Regions from separate parts of the Exiguobacterium sp. s7 genome, predicted to be linked through region 2. Evidence: riboswitches for the same ligand, from Rfam matches in the RefSeq annotation. Region 2 holds a riboswitch; the other holds the start of a gene.
What was found. Region 2 has a riboswitch for S-adenosylmethionine ahead of metK (methionine adenosyltransferase). Riboswitches for the same ligand answer to the same signal wherever they lie in the genome.
Positions count from the first base shown of each region.

Region 1 (8,661 bases), on a different contig from region 2:
ACTGAAATCATTCAGTGACGTGTTTGCCTCTCTCTTGACAAACCGAGGCATGCTTAAAATAGAACGTAAAGGATTGAGGCAACGCATGAGCTTTTTAGACCAACTACTTACTATCATTCCGGCCGATCGCGTCAACCAAGACGAACCACTGTCGGCACACACGTATACAAAATTAGGCGGGAAGGCCGATTATTTCGTGGCCCCGCACACGTACGAGGAAGTACAAGCCGTGCTTGAACTTGCTCATCGCGAGAGCGTCCCGTTCATGATTCTCGGGTTTGGATCAAACTTGATTGTCCGTGACGGCGGCCTTCGCGGAATCGTCTTGAACTTGAACGAGTTGAAAACGATTCGTCGCGATGGGAATCAATTGATCGCCCAAGCCGGCGCGGCCATCATCGATGTGTCACGCCAAGCGCTCACCGAGGAACTATCAGGCTTAGAATTCGCCTGTGGCATCCCGGGGACGGTCGGTGGCGCAGTCTACATGAACGCAGGCGCCTACGGTGGAGAGACGAAAGACGTCATCGCGAGCGCGGTCGTCTTGTCACCAGAAGGCGAACTCATGACGCTCACGAAAGAAGAGCTCGACCTCGATTATCGGACGAGCCGAGTTTCTAAAGACGGGCTGATTGTCCTCGAAGCGACGTTCGAACTCGAGCCGCTCGGCTATGAGGCGATCAAAGAAGTGATGGATGACTTGACGCACAAGCGCGAGTCGAAACAACCGCTTGAATACCCATCGTGTGGTAGCGTCTTTAAACGACCGCCTGGTTACTTTGCCGGTAAATTGATTCAAGACTGCGGCCTACAAGGGAAGCGGATTGGCGGGGCGGAGGTCTCGCTCAAGCACGCCGGATTCATCGTCAATATCGATGAAGCGACGGCGACTGAATATATCTCGCTCATCCGTCACGTCCAAGCGACGGTGAAGGCGAAGTTCGAGATTGAGCTTGAACCAGAAGTCAAAATCATTGGTGAGGATATCGCCGTCGAAAACGCATAAGCACGAAAACGCTCGAACCAACCGGTTCGAGCGTTTTTTGATGATGTGACGACATAAAAACCGACAGAATAGTTCTGTCGGTTTGGTCCTTACGCTTGTAATTGTTTTGTGACCGCTTCAGCAGGCGCCACGAACGTGTAGCCGAGGTCACGCGCGACAGCCTCATACGTGACTGTCCCGTCGATGACGTTCAAGCCTTTGAGTAACGCCGCGTTTTCACGAAGCGCCGGGAAAATCCCTTTTTGAGCGCACTCGACGATATACGGCATCGTGGCGTTCGTCAAACCGAGTGTCGACGTGCGTGGGACGGCACCAGGCATGTTGGCGACGGCATAATGTTGCACGCCATAGCGCTCATACGTCGGTGCGTCATGCGTCGTGATGTGATCGATCGTTTCGCAGATTCCGCCTTGGTCGATGGCGACATCGACGATGACCGATCCTGGTGACATCTGTTGGACCATTTCTTTCGTGACGAGTTTTGGTGCTTTCGCGCCCGGGATGAGCACGGCCCCGATGACGAGGTCACTGTCAGCCACTTGTTTGGCGATATTGTAGCTGTTTGAGATCAGCGTGTTAATCGTGTTACCGAATTGGTCGTCGATTTGGCGCAGGCGGGCTGGACTGATGTCCATGATCGTGACGTTGGCACCGAGACCGATAGCGATGCGGGCTGCGTTCATCCCGACGACACCGCCCCCGATGACGGTGACGTTCGCACGCGGTACGCCAGGCAAGCCAGACAAGAGAATCCCTTTTCCGCCGTGCGGTTTTTCAAGGATTTGGGCCCCGATTTGAGCGGCCATCCGTCCAGCCACTTCGCTCATCGGTGTGAGGAGCGGCAACGTGCGGTCGATTTCAACCGTCTCGTAAGCGATCGCCGTCACGCCTGAATCGACGAGTGCTTTCGTGAGTTCTGGTTCGGCTGCCAAGTGCAAGTAGGTGAAGAGCGTCAAGTCCGGACGGAAATAACGATATTCAGACGGTTGCGGTTCTTTTACTTTCAACGCTAATTCGACGTTTCCCCAAACGTCTGCGGCTGTGTCGACGATTGTCGCCCCTGCATCGACATACTCCATGTTCGTGAAGCCGCTCCCGACACCGGCTTCCGTCTCGACGAGAACCTCGTGTCCAAGCTCAGTTAATACGGCTGCACCCATCGGCGTCAAGGCGACGCGGTTTTCATTGTTTTTGATTTCTTTCAATACCCCGATTTTCATGTAAAGTTCCCCTTTCTCTCTACTGATACAATTTGTTCACACCTCTAGTATAGCCCCATCCGAAAACGCTGTCTTTAGCATGGATTCTAAAAATGACAATGCCCACTTTGTGAAAAATCACAAAGCAGGCATCAATCATCTTGTCGGTATTGGCCTGCCTTGATGGCGAGGTAAACAGCGGCTCGTTCGGGCAGTGAGACTTGCGTAATATTCGTCAGTTCCTCGATGCGGCGAATCCGATAGAGCACGGTATTCGGGTGGATGTGAAGATGGGCGGCGACGCGTTTGACGTTCCCATCAAAATAGAAATACCACTCGAGCGTCGTGACGAGCTCGGTATGATGGGCGACATCATATGCCTGCAAACGCTCGATGGTCGGATGCGTTTCGAGCCGAAGCCCGATTCGGCGAGCGAGATCTGGGACGAGCTGATAAATCCCGATTTGTTCGAACGTGTGCGTCGCGGCAAGCTCATAGGGGAACTTCCGACGAAGCGACGTGACCTGTCGTGCTTCTTCCATCGCGGCATACAGCATGTCGCTCTCAAAGAAACGACGGCTGACGCCTAAACGTGGATCGACTTCCGTGAATTTCTCTCGGAGCTGTGTCTCGAAGCGATTGGCCCACTGCAAAAGTGCCGTCTCTTCCTCGGCTAACTCCGATTTCATATAATGCCAGACGAGTAGCTGTTGACCATCGATGGCGTGCAACACGACCTCGATCGCTTGTTGGGTCGCGAGAACATAAAACAATCGCTCCGCCAGCTGTGGGGTGATCGGTTGGCCGCACTCGATGATGGTGAGTCGGCTGGCGACAGCAATCGGGGCGAGTTCGTTCAAACGATCGCGATGAGCGGGCGACAAATTGGGGCTGGCCAACACCTCTAAAAAGAAACGCTCGAGCTCGGCATCGATGCGCCGCTCATGCATGGCGATGGTCATGAGCAATTTTTTAGCGATGCTCGCGCCTTCTTTTAACACAGTGAGCTCTTGTTCCGAGAACGGGGTCGTTCGGGCCAGGCTCCAAATATAACCGAGCACATCGTCCTGTTGTTTGATAACGACAGCGGCACGTTCGCCTAAACCGACAGCCACCCGGGCTGGGATGACGACCGGTTCGTCTCGGTCGATCACTTCTTGCAGGATTCCACTTTCCCATAAGTCCTCGATGACCGCTTCCGGCACACGACGGCCGATGATGGTCGCGATGCGGGCCGGGTCGGTCGAGTCGGGGTGGGTGCTGTAGGCGAGCAACTGGTGGTGGCGATTTTCAATCGTGATTGGGGCCCGAATCGCTTGTCCGATTGCTTCGGCGAGTGTATCGAGCGATTCATAAGATTTCTGCAAAAAAGGCATGTCGATTCCTCCTCTCTCTCACTATACCGTCTCTGTTGTGAAAGTTCACAAAAAGATGGAAGTGTTTTGAGAAGAAGGGGCGACATGCCTCTAAAATTCAGCTTAAATCGGGAAAAACAATCCGATGACGAGACCGAGCAGGGCACCGACGATGACTTGGAACGGGGTGTGACCGACCAACTCATTTAAAATCGGTGTCTCATGTTTGATGCCTTTGAAATAGTCGTTCAACAAACGGGCTTGGAACCCGACCGCTTGCCGGACACCGGTCGCATCGTACATGACGATCGTCGCGAAAATCAGGGCGAGCGCGAACATGCTGGAGTCGAGCCCTTCGATACGCCCGATCACGGTCGTCAATGCGACGACGGTCGAGGAGTGGGAACTTGGCATCCCACCTGAGGCAAACATGATTTCAAGTTCAAAATCTCGTGTTTTAATGAGTTCGGTTACGAGCTTGGCCGCTTGGGCGATGAACCACGCGAGCAAGGCGGCGAGTAAAGGTTCGTTAAAGAGCAATCGATTCACTTCCTGTCTGACAATGGTATCTACACTATACCCGATTCTTTCAGGCACTAGACGTAAAGTTTTTGTCAAAAAAAGCACCTCGAGCATAGGCTCGAAGTGCTTCTCGGTCGATTTTTGTTACCCGACGACGCCTTCAGTCTCCTGAAGTTTGTCCGCGATATTCTCGATGATATAGCGGTTACGTGGATGCTCCTGGCACTCTTTCGAGCATGAACGCATTTGTTTCGGTTCACACTCTTCACAACAGAAGTGTTGAGCATTACACACCGGGTTGGCACAATTAACGTAACGGACCGTCTTCGTCCCACAGTGCATGCACTCGGAAACAACCGACGGATTGACCGTGTTGACTGGGACGTTGATGCGCTCGTCAAAGACGTAGAGCTCGCCTTCCCAATTTTCGCCTTTCGTGGCGTCGTCTTTGCCGTACATGGCGACGCCGCCTTTTAGGTGGAAAATGTTGTCGTGACCTTGGTCACGCATATATGCGGTAAATTTCTCGCAACGGACGCCTCCGGTACAGTACGTGAGTAAGGTTTTCCCTTCGTAGAGGTCCTTGTTCTCTTCGAGCCAATCTGGCATGTAACGAGAAGCCTCTACGTCGATTTTGATCGCATTTTTAAAGTGACCAAGATCGTACTCGTAGTTGTTACGAACATCGAGGATGACGACATCGTCGCGATTCATCATCTCTTTCCATTCTGCCGGTTCGAGGTACGCACCGTGCTGTTTAGGAACGTCGAACTCACCATCAAAGCGCCACGTCACAAGCTCTTTCTTATGACGGACAAAGATTTTTTTGAACGCATGCTCTTCGACTTCATCGATTTTGAACTCGATATCGCTGAAAAGCGGGTTCGCTTTCAAGTCGTTCATGTATTGCTCGGTCTGTTCCCAAGTCCCAGAGCACGTTCCGTTGATTCCTTCGGAAGAAATCAAGATCCGTCCTTTGATGCCAAGGTCCTTACAATACTTGAGGTGCTCTTGTGTGAGCGTTTCTGGGTCTTCGATGTTGACGTACTTATAGTACAGCAAGACCCGCATTGGTTTTGTTTCCATGTTATTACTCCCCTGTGTTCAGTTTTTTGCAGGAAAACGAACGTTGGGTTGTGTCGTTCGACGAGCGGACTTGCCTGCAACCACAAGTCCATATTATATGATAGATATCACAGCGAAATTTCGCAAATACTTTTTATTTTTTTTACTGGCGTGCAGGGGGATGCGTCTTCCTGAGCGAAATCGGGTAAAAGGTATTAATGAAAGTCGAAGGTGGAAACTGATATGCTCACATCACTCCAACAATGGATTATCCAACTGATTGAATGGCTGCAAGAGCTTCCGGGAGGCCCATGGGCAGGACTAGGGGCGCCGTTCCTTGAGGCGATCTTTCCATTTCTTCCGCTCGTCCTCATCATTTCGGCGAACGCGGCCACGTATGGGTTCTTGCTCGGGACGTTATTGTCTTGGGTCGGTAGTTTACTAGGGACGATTCTTGTCTTTACAGCCGTCCGTTACGTATTCCGTAAACCGATGACACGGTGGCTCGAAAAACATAAACAAGGGGTATATTGGCTGGAACGCATCAACCATATGAGCCCGATCTCGCTTGGGTTTTTATATTCGCTCCCGTTCATCCCGGTCAGTTTGATCACATACTTACTTGCCCTCATTCAAATGCCGCTTCGGACATTCATCATGGCGGCGGGGTTCGGGAAACTGCTTGTCGTCTTGATTTTTTCGGTCATTGGTGACCAGTGGGAAGAGTTTATTCAAAGTCCGTTCCGCTTATCGATGCTTGGACTGTTACTGTTTGTTCTTTGGGCGATCAGCCGTGGCCTCGAGGAATTGCTCAAGCGGCGCGCCTTCAAAAAACGCAACGAACAACTTCAACGTGAACGTGAAACGAAACGTCAAACGACCCTTCGAAGCTAGTGCTTCAAAGGGTCGTTTTGGTCAGGCGCGCTTTTTGAAACGCGGGAAGTTAAAGACGATGGCCAGCCCTCCGCAAATGAAGAGCAGGAATGGATAGAACATATACGGGACGAGCGCTGGTGACGCCGTATTCGTCAATTCGGCGGCGATGAGCAGCTGTGCCCCATAAGGCAACAGGCCTTGGACGCCACACGAGAAGATGTCGAGCACACTCGCTGATTTCTTTCGCTCGATGTCATACGTGTCGGCGATATTGGCGGCGAGCGGACCGGCCACGAGAATCGAGATCGTGTTGTTCGCCGTCGCAACGTTCGTCGCGCTGACGAGCCCGGCGATGCTCCATTCGGCACCGGCACGTTTTTGAATCCGCGACGTGAGCGCGTCACGCAAGTAAGTGAGCCCGCCGTTATGCGAGATGAGTCCGACGAGTCCGCCCATGAGGAGCGTCAAGAGCGAAATCTCGGCCATACCCATCATCCCGTCTGCCATAGCCGTGACGTATGAAGTGACAGCCAAACTCCCATCGATCAAACCGATGATGCCGGTCAAGGCAATCCCGCCAAGCAAAACGAGAATGACGTTCAACCCGGTCAAGGCGAGAGCGATGACGGCGAGGTATGGAATGAGTTTATACCATTCGAACGCGGCTGCATCGACAGTCGATTCTCCACTCGATAACACCGATAAGAGGACGATTGTGATAAGGGCGGCCGGGAGGACAATCCAAAAGTTGGTTCGGAATTTGTCACGCATATTGGTACGCTGGGTCCGGACGGCAGCGATTGTCGTGTCCGAGATGAACGACAAGTTGTCCCCGAACATGGCACCACCGACGACGGCAGCCGCCGCGATGGCGATATTGACGACACTTTCTTCGTGGATACCGAGCGCGATCGGGGCGAGGGCGGCAATCGTGCCCGTCGACGTTCCCATCGCCATCGAGATGAAAGCCGCGATGACGAATAAACCGCTCAGTAGAAGCGAGGACGGTAAAAATGTCAGCGCCGCATTGACGGTCGCGTCGATTGCGCCGATTGCTTCGGCGACACTCGAGAACACTCCGGCGAGCAAGAAGATGAAGACCATGATCAAAATGCCGGGGTTCCCCGCACCTTGGGCGACACGCTCGACCGTCTGAGTGACGCTGCCTTTCGTCATCATCGCCGCGACGATGACCGCGATCAACGCCGCGATCAGGACCGGGAATTTATAAAAGTCGTTATAGTAGATGCCTGCCCCGATAAAGAAGACGAGGAAGACGAGCAAAGGCAATAGTGCCCATTTGTTAGCTGTCGGTTGTTCCAATCGATTCACCTCATTCATAAAATAAAAAGAGAGCCTTCTGAAAAAAGGCTCTCTCTACAAGAAAACACTTTTTTCATCTTTCGAGCAGACTGCTCGCTGGATTTGGCACAGGTTACCCGCTGCCGAGACGTCACTGGGCCAGTCCCTCAGTCTCTCTTGATAAAAAAGTTGTGATATTTAATTATAAGACACGTTCCCTAACGTACCTGTTTCAAATCCGCTTGTCAATAGCAAACCCCCACGCGGTGAACGTGGGGGTGAGTCAGGTCGTTAAGAAATTGTAATGGGCGACGCGGTTGCGTCCGGCGTACTTCCCGCCGACGTAGAGGGCCCGGTCAGCGTTACGGATCGTATCGTCGAGGCGTTTGTCACCGAACGCCTGAATCGTGTCGACACCGATCGAAGCGGTGACGGGGATATCGATTCCGTCGACGTGGAACGGTTTGTTCTCGATTTGTTGCCGGATCCGTTCGGCGATCTCGATTGCCTGTTCGACATCGCAACGATTCAATAGCAAGATGAACTCTTCACCGCCGTAACGGGCGGCAAAATCTTCGGTGCGGAGTGCCTGGCGAATCCGCCGTCCAAACTCTTGGAGCACACTGTCCCCGACTTGATGTCCGTGCACATCGTTGATTTTTTTGAAAAAGTCGATGTCGAGCATCGCGACCGAAATCGGATACATCGAACCGTCCGAGATTTGTTGAATCCCGTATTCGTAAAACGCGCGTGCATTCGCGAGCAGCGTCAAGCTGTCGGTCCGACTTTCCGTGTAAAGACGGTCGCGCTCATGGCAACGGCTGATCGTCCGGTTGAACGACTTGAGAAGTTTGACGATTTCACGTTGGATGGTCGGGGGATACCCATAGACGTGTTCACCCGTCATGACGAGCCACGTGCGAATCCCTTCGATCTCCTCGGACCGAACCGAGATGAAACTATGATAGTCGTCGTCAAATTCGTTCGACAGTGGTGCGTCCCATTCGAAGCGCATCTCATATTCGACCGAGGCTTCGTTCGGATAAGCGTGATCGAGCAAATCGAACACGATGTGACGGTCAATCGGCTGACGCGTCTTCAAATCAAAGTACAGGGTACGGTCGAACAGTTTAAACTCGACGAACCCTTCGTCATAGTGATTGAGCCGCTCACATTGACTGAGAAACACTTCGATGGCTTGCGCCTCGCTCTGCGATAACGACACGGCTTCTTTTGCCTCATCATACTGTTCAATCAACGATTTAAAGGCGTCTTGCCGGCCTTTTTGGATGATGAGCCGCTTGATGAAGAACGTCAACGCGGCAGCGATGCTACT
Region 1 covers NZ_JACSLO010000003.1:208,153-216,813, forward strand. Annotated here, with positions in the region: gene murB (UDP-N-acetylmuramate dehydrogenase) at 86-1,006, shown strand; gene ald (alanine dehydrogenase) at 1,096-2,226, opposite strand; gene KNP79_RS06145 (PucR family transcriptional regulator) at 2,358-3,581, opposite strand; gene KNP79_RS06150 (divergent PAP2 family protein) at 3,684-4,109, opposite strand; gene trhO (oxygen-dependent tRNA uridine(34) hydroxylase TrhO) at 4,227-5,168, opposite strand; gene KNP79_RS06160 (TVP38/TMEM64 family protein) at 5,391-6,041, shown strand; gene KNP79_RS06165 (Na+/H+ antiporter NhaC family protein) at 6,063-7,364, opposite strand; SAM riboswitch class I at 7,417-7,512, opposite strand; gene KNP79_RS06170 (GGDEF domain-containing protein) at 7,609-8,661, opposite strand, start outside.
Region 1: linked by a shared signal. The riboswitch ahead of KNP79_RS06165 (Na+/H+ antiporter NhaC family protein) and the one ahead of metK (methionine adenosyltransferase) in region 2 are both predicted to bind S-adenosylmethionine.

Region 2 (8,661 bases):
GAGATCGTCATCCATCGGTTGACCGGTGACGGGCCACCGGATCTGTTGATCGGTCCGACGTGGAGCCGGCACAAGATGGCCGTTTTGAACGCCATCGATGCCGAACTAGTGCGTCGTGATTCCTTCCAAGGAAAAAAGAAGGATGAGAGCCATGGGATTAATGAGAGTCTTACCGTTCGCGAAGTACCTACTCCGTGAACACGTCACACCTGGTGCCGTCGCCATCGATATGACGGCCGGCAACGGGCACGATACATTATTTTTAGCCGAACTCGTCGAGGCGGCGGGACACGTCTACGCGTTTGATGTCCAAGCAGCGGCGGTCGAGGCGACACGCATTCGCATCGAGGAAGCAGCATTGACGGACCGCGTCACTGTCATCCACGACAGCCATGACACCGTCCGAGAAATTGTAGCGGACGAGACCCGCCCGATCACAGCCGCCGTGTTCAACCTCGGTTATTTACCGGGAAGCGACAAGTCGGTCACGACGACGGGCAATACGACCATCGACGCCCTCGAGCAACTGCTCGACGTCATGGCCGTCGGTGGTGTCATCGTCGTCGTCATCTATCATGGCCATGATAGCGGCAAAATCGAGCGCGACGAGGTGCTCGCCTACGTCGAGGCACTCGACCAAAAGCGGGCCGGCGTCCTCCGTTACGGCTTCATCAATCAAATCAATCATCCCCCGTTCATCGTGGCGATTGAAAAACGTGCATGAAAACAGGCGACTCGAGCGAGTCGCCTGTTTTGTCATTCTCGGATCAATTCATAAAACGTGATGAGCGTCTCCGCGAACTTCGTGTTCAATCGTTCATAGCCGAAATGCGGGAAGCCTTCGAGCCGGCGGATGTATACTTGATCGCCGCCGATTTTTCGACAGACGTTGAGCGTCAGCTTCACATCGGCGAAGCGATCGTCCGGCGCATAGAAGCAAGCGAGTGGGAGGCGCGGCAAATGTTTCTTCTCTTCTTGATGCTCGACGATTTCTTCCTCGATTTCCCGGTATTGCCCGTAGGTGATCTCACCAAAGCGGGACGACTCTTCGCCTGCACCCATGAACGTCATCATGCCGAGCGGCAAATCCGGACGGAAACGGTCGACCGCACTCGCGACGACTTGTTTCAATCCGCCGATTTGGCGGGACGGATGCCAGTCGAACAAGGGTGAGATATATGTCAAACTGCCGAGCGGCACATCGTATTCCTGGAGCAATCGGTTCGTTAACAACGCCCCGAGACTGAAGGCGATGACGTGAATCGGCAGTTTGTACTGGCTCGCCTCGCGTAGCGTGTTCTTGATTAACAGCTTATGGTCTTCCGCCGTCAAGCCGACCGTCTGTCCGGTCACGACGAGAACTTCATATTCGTCACGTAACCGTCCTAAAAACGCCTCGCTCAAGCGTGACGTGAACTGGAGCGGATAGACGATCACGATGACCCCTTTTCGTGATTCTTCTTCGTATGTCATACTGTCACCTCATTTTATTATGTCCATGTTTTTATACTAACAAAAAACATCAGCCGAGACTGATGTTTGTCAGAAAATCCGTCTAGGGTCTTAGCTCGGGTCATAGCGCAAATGAATCAGTTCCATCGGTTGGTCGTACACTTCCTCTTGAATCCGATTCAACTCGATGAACGCCTCATGGTTCAAAAAGGCAATCGCCTGCTCGTTCGAACTCTCGACGTACAGTTCGATCGGTTGAACTTTACGTTCGCGCAGATGAGACAATAAGGCCGTTCCGAGACCTTGTCGGTGATGGGTCGGATGAAGATAGAGTCGGAGCACTTCCCACGTATCCCCGCGGTCGATCGCATGATAGAACCCGATGACGTCGCCTTCGGCTTCACCGACAATGAACAACTGCTCTTTCGCTTCCTCGCTTGAACTGATGGCGCGGACGATCTCTTCTTGCTGATAAGCCCGTTCCATTACTTTTGAACGAACCTCGTCTTGTTCACTGACCGTTGCGAGCGCAATATCGCGGATGGTGGCGGCATCTTCTGGTACAGCTTCCCTGATCTTCATAACGGCATCCCCCTTTTGGCCAATCTAGTAGTATCATTCCCCATCAGCAAAAAAATATCCTGCCCGCTCATTACTTTTTGATGTCGAAATGAAGGAAGACGTTATTTTCCATTTTGACTCGGGTATAAGAGTATCAATGCCAACTTACAAAAAGGAGTGTTACTATGGAACCGAAACTACAACATGATCCAAAAGTAGAGCAAGCCAACAATCCAAATCGTCAGTTTGACCAAGCAAATGCAGGTGGCCCTAAAATCACCGTCGTGACCGGGATGCTCCTCGGCGCCCTCGTCGGCGGTCTGCTTGCCTTACTTAGCACGTCGAACCGTGAGAACACGAAACAATCGTTCTCGAGCGCGAAATCGTCGGTCGGCGGTCTCGTCGATACGGTCAAACAAGACCCAGCCGGAAAGGCCTCACAAGTCATTGACCAAGTGAAATCGGCTTCTGGAATCATCCAAGAAGTTGCCACTGACGTTCAAAACGTATACGAGAAAGTCGCTGGTGAAGTCGACACGGTCAAAGAAGACGTGAACAAAGTCGTCGGCACGGCGCAAGAAGCGAAGTCAGATCTTCAATCGATCGGCGAGAAAGTCGTCGATGCGAAAGATACGGCGCTCGGGCAAGAAACTTCATCCGACACGTCATCAAGCAATAACGAATCATCGAATGACAACAAAACACAAGCCTAACAAAAAAACGACCTTTCACTGAGAAAGGTCGTTTTTACTGTCTTATGCGAAGCGTTTCGCGCCTTCTTCAAGCACTGCCGCTTTATCCGTTTGCTCCCATGGGAGTTCAACGTCTGTACGACCGAAGTGGCCGTAAGCTGCTGTCTGCTTGTAGATTGGACGGCGAAGGTCGAGCATCTTGATGATGCCGGCCGGACGGAGGTCGAAGTTCTCGCGAATGAGTTCGACGAGCTCAGTCTCGCTCAATTTGCCTGTGCCGAACGTGTCGACTGCGATCGATACCGGGTGGGCAACGCCGATCGCGTATGCAAGTTGAACTTCTGCTTTGTCAGCAAGTCCCGCTGCAACGAGGTTTTTCGCTACGTAACGAGCCGCGTACGCCGCTGAACGGTCAACTTTGGTTGGATCTTTACCTGAGAACGCGCCGCCGCCGTGGCGAGCGTAACCACCGTACGTATCGACGATGATCTTACGTCCTGTGAGGCCTGCATCCCCTTGTGGTCCACCGATGACGAAACGGCCAGTCGGGTTGATGAAGTATTTTGTATCCGCGTCGATGAGTTCAGACGGGATGACCGCGTCGATGACGTGCTCTTTCAAATCAGCTTGGATTTGTTCGAGTGTGATGTCTTCGGCGTGTTGCGTCGAGATAACGATTGTGTCGATGCGAACTGGGTTGTTCGCTTCGTCGTATTCGACCGTCACTTGTGTCTTACCATCAGGACGAAGGTAAGCGAGCGTGCCGTTCTTACGAACTTCTGCCAAACGACGTGACAATTTGTGTGCGAGTGAAATCGGGAGCGGCATGAGTTCTGGTGTCTCTTTTGTTGCGTAACCGAACATGAGACCTTGGTCACCAGCGCCGATCGCATCGATTTCTTCTTCAGTCATTTGTCCTTCACGAGCTTCAAGCGCTTGGTCGACACCTTGGGCGATGTCTACCGATTGCTCATCAATCGATGTGAGGACAGCACAAGTCTCTGCATCAAAACCATATTTTGCACGTGTGTAGCCGATCTCACGAACTGTTTCACGAACAACTTTCGGGATATCCACGTAAGTTGATGTTGTGATCTCACCTGCTACGAGCACGAGACCTGTCGTGACAGATGTCTCAGCCGCAACGCGGGCGTTTGGATCTTCAGCTAAAATCGCATCCAAAATCGCATCTGAGATTTGGTCACAAATTTTATCCGGATGTCCTTCCGTGACGGACTCCGAAGTGAAAAGTCGACGGTTCAAGTTTGCCATTTCGAAAAACCTCCTATAATAAGGGTGATGTGTGGACGGTACTCGTTCCCCTTACGCGTTGCTTTGGGACGGTAATGAAAAAAACCTTTCGCCATGTTCAATGGGAAAGGTTGAATCGTTCTTCCTTACCCTCTTATCGTTCGAAGCTTGCGCTTCGCTTCAGGATAGCACCTTTTCCGAATAACAATGACAAATCGGACGGTTGCTGGGCTTCGTAGGGCCTTGTTCCCTCCACCGCTCAGAATAAGAGTATCCGTTACGAAGACCATCATATAAATGACACCCCGTTCTGTCAAGCGTATCGACTGAATTCGTAAAACTTTTCACGAACTCGCAATAGTTATGTTTGTGAAATATCAAACATTTTTTTGTCGGTTTTCGATTTTGTACTATGACCTGGTACAGAATATGTTAGAATGACAGTGTAAGAAAGCGCTTACTTTAAAGGATAAAAAAGGCTTGTTTTTGATTAGTATGTCACATATAATAAAAACGTCATACTAATAAAACGCGGAAGTATGCGGATTTCATCCACATCTATTTAGGGGAAAGGTGGGATTCAGGATGGCGACAACGCTCCTGAAAATCGAAGAATTAATTAAAGGTGCCGACATGATGCGGAACTTAACGGTTCCAGAATTGGTGGAAGAAGCCATTCGCAACGGGGAAGGCGTACTGACGAAAGACGGGGCTTTATCGGTCAGTACAGGTAAATTCACAGGACGGTCACCGAAAGACAAATTCGTCGTGCAAGATGAAGTCAGCAATCATTTAGTAGACTGGGGTCCGGTCAACCAACCGATCGCAGAAGAGAAGTTCACGGCACTGCTCGATAAAGTGCTCACGCATCTCGAGACGAAAGACAAGCTCTACTATCTCGAGGCGTCTGCCGGGGCTGACGAGCATTATACGCTTCCAGTGCGGGCCATCACAGAATACGCGTGGCACAACTTGTTCGCGAAACAGTTGTTCTTGCGCGAATGGCCGACACGAGGTGCCTTTGATCCGTTCACGGTCATCTATGCACCGAGCTATAAGGCCGATCCGGAAGTCGACGGGACGAACTCCGAAACGTTCATTCTCGTCTCATTCGCCAAACGGACCATTCTGATCGGGGGAACAGAATACGGCGGCGAAATTAAAAAATCGATTTTCTCAGTCATGAACTTCCTGTTACCGGAACAGCACGTCTTGTCGATGCATTGCTCGGCGAACGTATCGGACGCCGGCGAGACGGCTCTCTTCTTCGGGCTATCGGGTACCGGAAAGACGACGCTATCGGCCGACACAGAACGTCATTTAATCGGGGACGACGAGCATGGTTGGTCTCCTGACGGCGTCTTCAACATTGAAGGCGGTTGCTACGCGAAGACGATCAACTTGTCGCGTGAGAACGAACCTCAAATCTACGATGCCATTCGATTTGGCTCGTTGATTGAGAACGTCGTCTTGGACGAGGAACGGGCACCAGACTACAAGAACATCTCACTCACTGAGAACACACGGGCCGCCTACCCGATTCAATTTATCGATAACGCGATGCTTCCGTCACGAGCCGGGCATCCGAACACGATCGTCTTCTTGACGGCCGACGCGTACGGCGTCCTGCCTCCAATCAGCAAATTGACGAAGGAGCAGGCGATGTATCACTTCTTGTCAGGCTATACGTCGAAGCTAGCCGGCACGGAGCGCGGCGTGACGGAGCCGCAGGCGACCTTCTCGACATGTTTCGGGTCACCGTTCTTGCCGCTCGCACCGGAACGCTACGCCGACATGCTCGGCACGTTGATCGAGAAACATGACGTCGACGTCTATCTCGTCAATACCGGTTGGACCGGCGGCGCATACGGCGAAGGATCGCGGATGAAGCTCGCCTATACACGGGCGATGGTGAACGCGGCCGTCAACGGGAAACTCCGTGACGTCGAGACGACGCGCCATGACATCTTCAACGTCGAGATTCCACGCCACATCGACGGGGTGCCAGACGACGTGCTCAACCCACGGGGCACATGGAAAGACGGGGCCCGCTACGACGCCGAGGCGGCAGCGCTCGCCCGTAAGTTCCAAGACAACTTCAAACGATTCACGAAAGCGAGTGAGGCGGTCGTCGCAGCCGGCCCAATCATCGTGTAATAAAAAATGACTAGCGCCTGATTTAGGCGCTAGTCATTTTTTGGTGCGACGGCTAACATCCAGTCCATCGCCTCATCGGTCGTCTTCCACTTTTCCCAAAACGGGAGTTGATGAGCGAACGGGACGATCCAAAGTTCGGCCCGCTCCCCCATCCGTTCGGCCACGGCTGTCGCATGGCGGAGCCGCACTTGCTCGTCGTCTGTCCCGTGAATCAATAACGTCGGGGCCTCCCAGTCCTTGTAGAGGGGTGAACGCTCCACATACGCCTCACGAGCCGCTTCCGGGTCACCCCCGGTCATACGGCGGAGCATTTTCCGCATCGAGCGTTGCTCTTCGTACGTCCATTCCAAATTGGTGACACCCGCCCATGACGTCACAGACGTGAGCGGCCGCTCCGCGGCGAGCGACAACGCCATCATGCCCCCGCGCGAGAAGCCAAGGGCATGAATGAGCGTGTCCGTTCGATGGACGCGATCATAGAGGGACAAGACATCCTCTAAATCGGCCCCGCCGAAGTCCTCTTTCCCGCTCCCCCCATGGTTACCCCGATAAACAGGCGCCACGACGTGGAAGCCTTTGGCCGCGAACTGCATCAACCGAGGCAAGCGCACGTCCCCGATGCGTCCTGTTCCGCCGCGCAAATAAAACAGGACGTGCCCGTTCGGTCGCGTCGGCGTGATCGTATAGGCGACGACATCCTCACCATCGCGCGTAGCGTACCAGCCACGGTGGACCGCATAACCGGCATATGGAGGGAGGACCTCGATCCGGTCAAACCATTCGTTTTTCATGGAGCACCTTCATCGTTTCCGGGAGCACCCGGTCTTTCATCATGAAACTGTACCGGTTGTTCCGGAGCAGATTCGTTGGCAGTTCCTTCATGAGAACCGCGCCGTCGGTCTCGTCAACGGCCGGATGGTCATCGAAGCGCTCGATCTCGGCGAAGTAAATATTTTTGATGACCGTGTCCCCGCGCCCGAGCACACGGTATTGTCCGAGATAGTGCAGCGTCTTCACGACACCACCCGTCTCTTCATACACTTCCCGAATCGCGGCATCATCCTCATGTTCGCCGGGCTCAACTTTTCCGCCTGGGAACTCGAGCCCGCGCTGCTTGTGCTTCGTCAGCACCCATTGATTCTCATAGCGGGCGACGACCCAGACGTGGAGCGGCGTATCCGAAAATGGATAGTGCGCGAAGCTCAACTCGACTTTATTGTGATAGTAGTCCGTGAATGTCAACATAGTCCATCCCTTTCTTTCCCCTGTCTACTCTCACTTTACCTTGTCTTCCCCCAGTTTCAAACAAAAAAATAGGCCCGCCGGAGCGGACCTACTCGAAATTATTGGTTCAAGCGCTTTTCAAGCTCAGCTTTTTGTTCTTCGTAACCTGGTTTTCCAAGCAACGCGAACATGTTCGCTTTATACGCTTCGACGCCCGGTTGGTTGAACGGGTTCACCCCGAGAATGTATCCGCTCATCGCGCATGCCTTCTCGAAGAAGTAGAACAAGTAACCGAGGTGGTACGGCGTCATCTCTGGCAATTCAACAACGAGGTTCGGTACTTCTCCGTCCGTGTGGGCAAGGAGTGTTCCTTCAGCCGCTTTGTCGTTCACGAATTGGATCGTTTCGCCAGCGAGGAAGTTCAAGCCGTCGAGGTCTTGCGCGTCTTCTGGCACGTTCATCGCGTGACGGACGTTCGTGACACGGATGACTGTCTCGAACAAGTCACGACGACCTTCTTGGATGTATTGTCCCATCGAGTGGAGGTCGGTTGAGAAGTCGACAGCCGCCGGGAAGATCCCTTTGTTGTCTTTTCCTTCTGATTCGCCGTAAAGCTGTTTCCACCACTCCGACACGTAGTGAAGGGCCGGTTCGTAGTTGACGAGCAACTCGATCGACTTGCCTTTCGCATACAAGGCGTTACGGACGACCGCATATTGGTACGCCTCGTTCTCAGAGAGCTCTGGTGACGAATAGGCGTTTTGTGCGTCGCGTGCACCTTCCATGAGGGCATCGATGTCGATGCCTGCCGCAGCGATCGGAAGGAGTCCGACCGGTGTGAGGACCGAGAAGCGGCCTCCGACGTCATCCGGGATGACGAACGTTTCGTAGCCTTCCGCATCCGCAAGCGTCTTCAAGGCGCCACGGGCACGGTCTGTCGTCGCATAGATGCGCTCACGAGCACCGTCTTGACCATACTTTTCTTCCATGAATTGTTTCAAGACACGGAACGCGATCGCCGGCTCTGTCGTCGTTCCCGATTTCGAGATGACGTTGACCGAGACGTCTTTGCCTTCGAGCACCTGGAGCAACTCCGTCAAATAAGTAGACGAGATGTTGTGACCGGCGAAGAAGACTTGTGGCGCGTTGCGCTCTTCTTTTGACAATACGTTGAAGAATGAATGTTGAAGCATCTCGATGGCCGCGCGTGCGCCGAGGTATGATCCACCGATCCCGACGACGACGAGGACGTCCGAGTTCTCACGGATTCGTTCCGCGGCCGCTTTGATGCGGGCAAACTCATCCGTATCGTAGTTTGTTGGGA
Region 2 covers NZ_JACSLO010000002.1:94,239-102,899, reverse strand. Annotated here, with positions in the region: gene mnmL (tRNA modification radical SAM protein MnmL/YtqA) at 1-198, shown strand, start outside; gene mnmM (tRNA 5-(aminomethyl)-2-thiouridylate-methyltransferase MnmM) at 152-724, shown strand; gene KNP79_RS03095 (alpha/beta fold hydrolase) at 757-1,473, opposite strand; gene KNP79_RS03090 (GNAT family N-acetyltransferase) at 1,564-2,034, opposite strand; gene KNP79_RS03085 (hypothetical protein) at 2,199-2,726, shown strand; gene metK (methionine adenosyltransferase) at 2,769-3,977, opposite strand; SAM riboswitch class I at 4,108-4,227, opposite strand; gene pckA (phosphoenolpyruvate carboxykinase (ATP)) at 4,542-6,113, shown strand; gene KNP79_RS03070 (alpha/beta hydrolase family protein) at 6,143-6,904, opposite strand; gene ytkD (RNA deprotection pyrophosphohydrolase) at 6,885-7,358, opposite strand; gene KNP79_RS03060 (glucose-6-phosphate isomerase) at 7,457-8,661, opposite strand, start outside.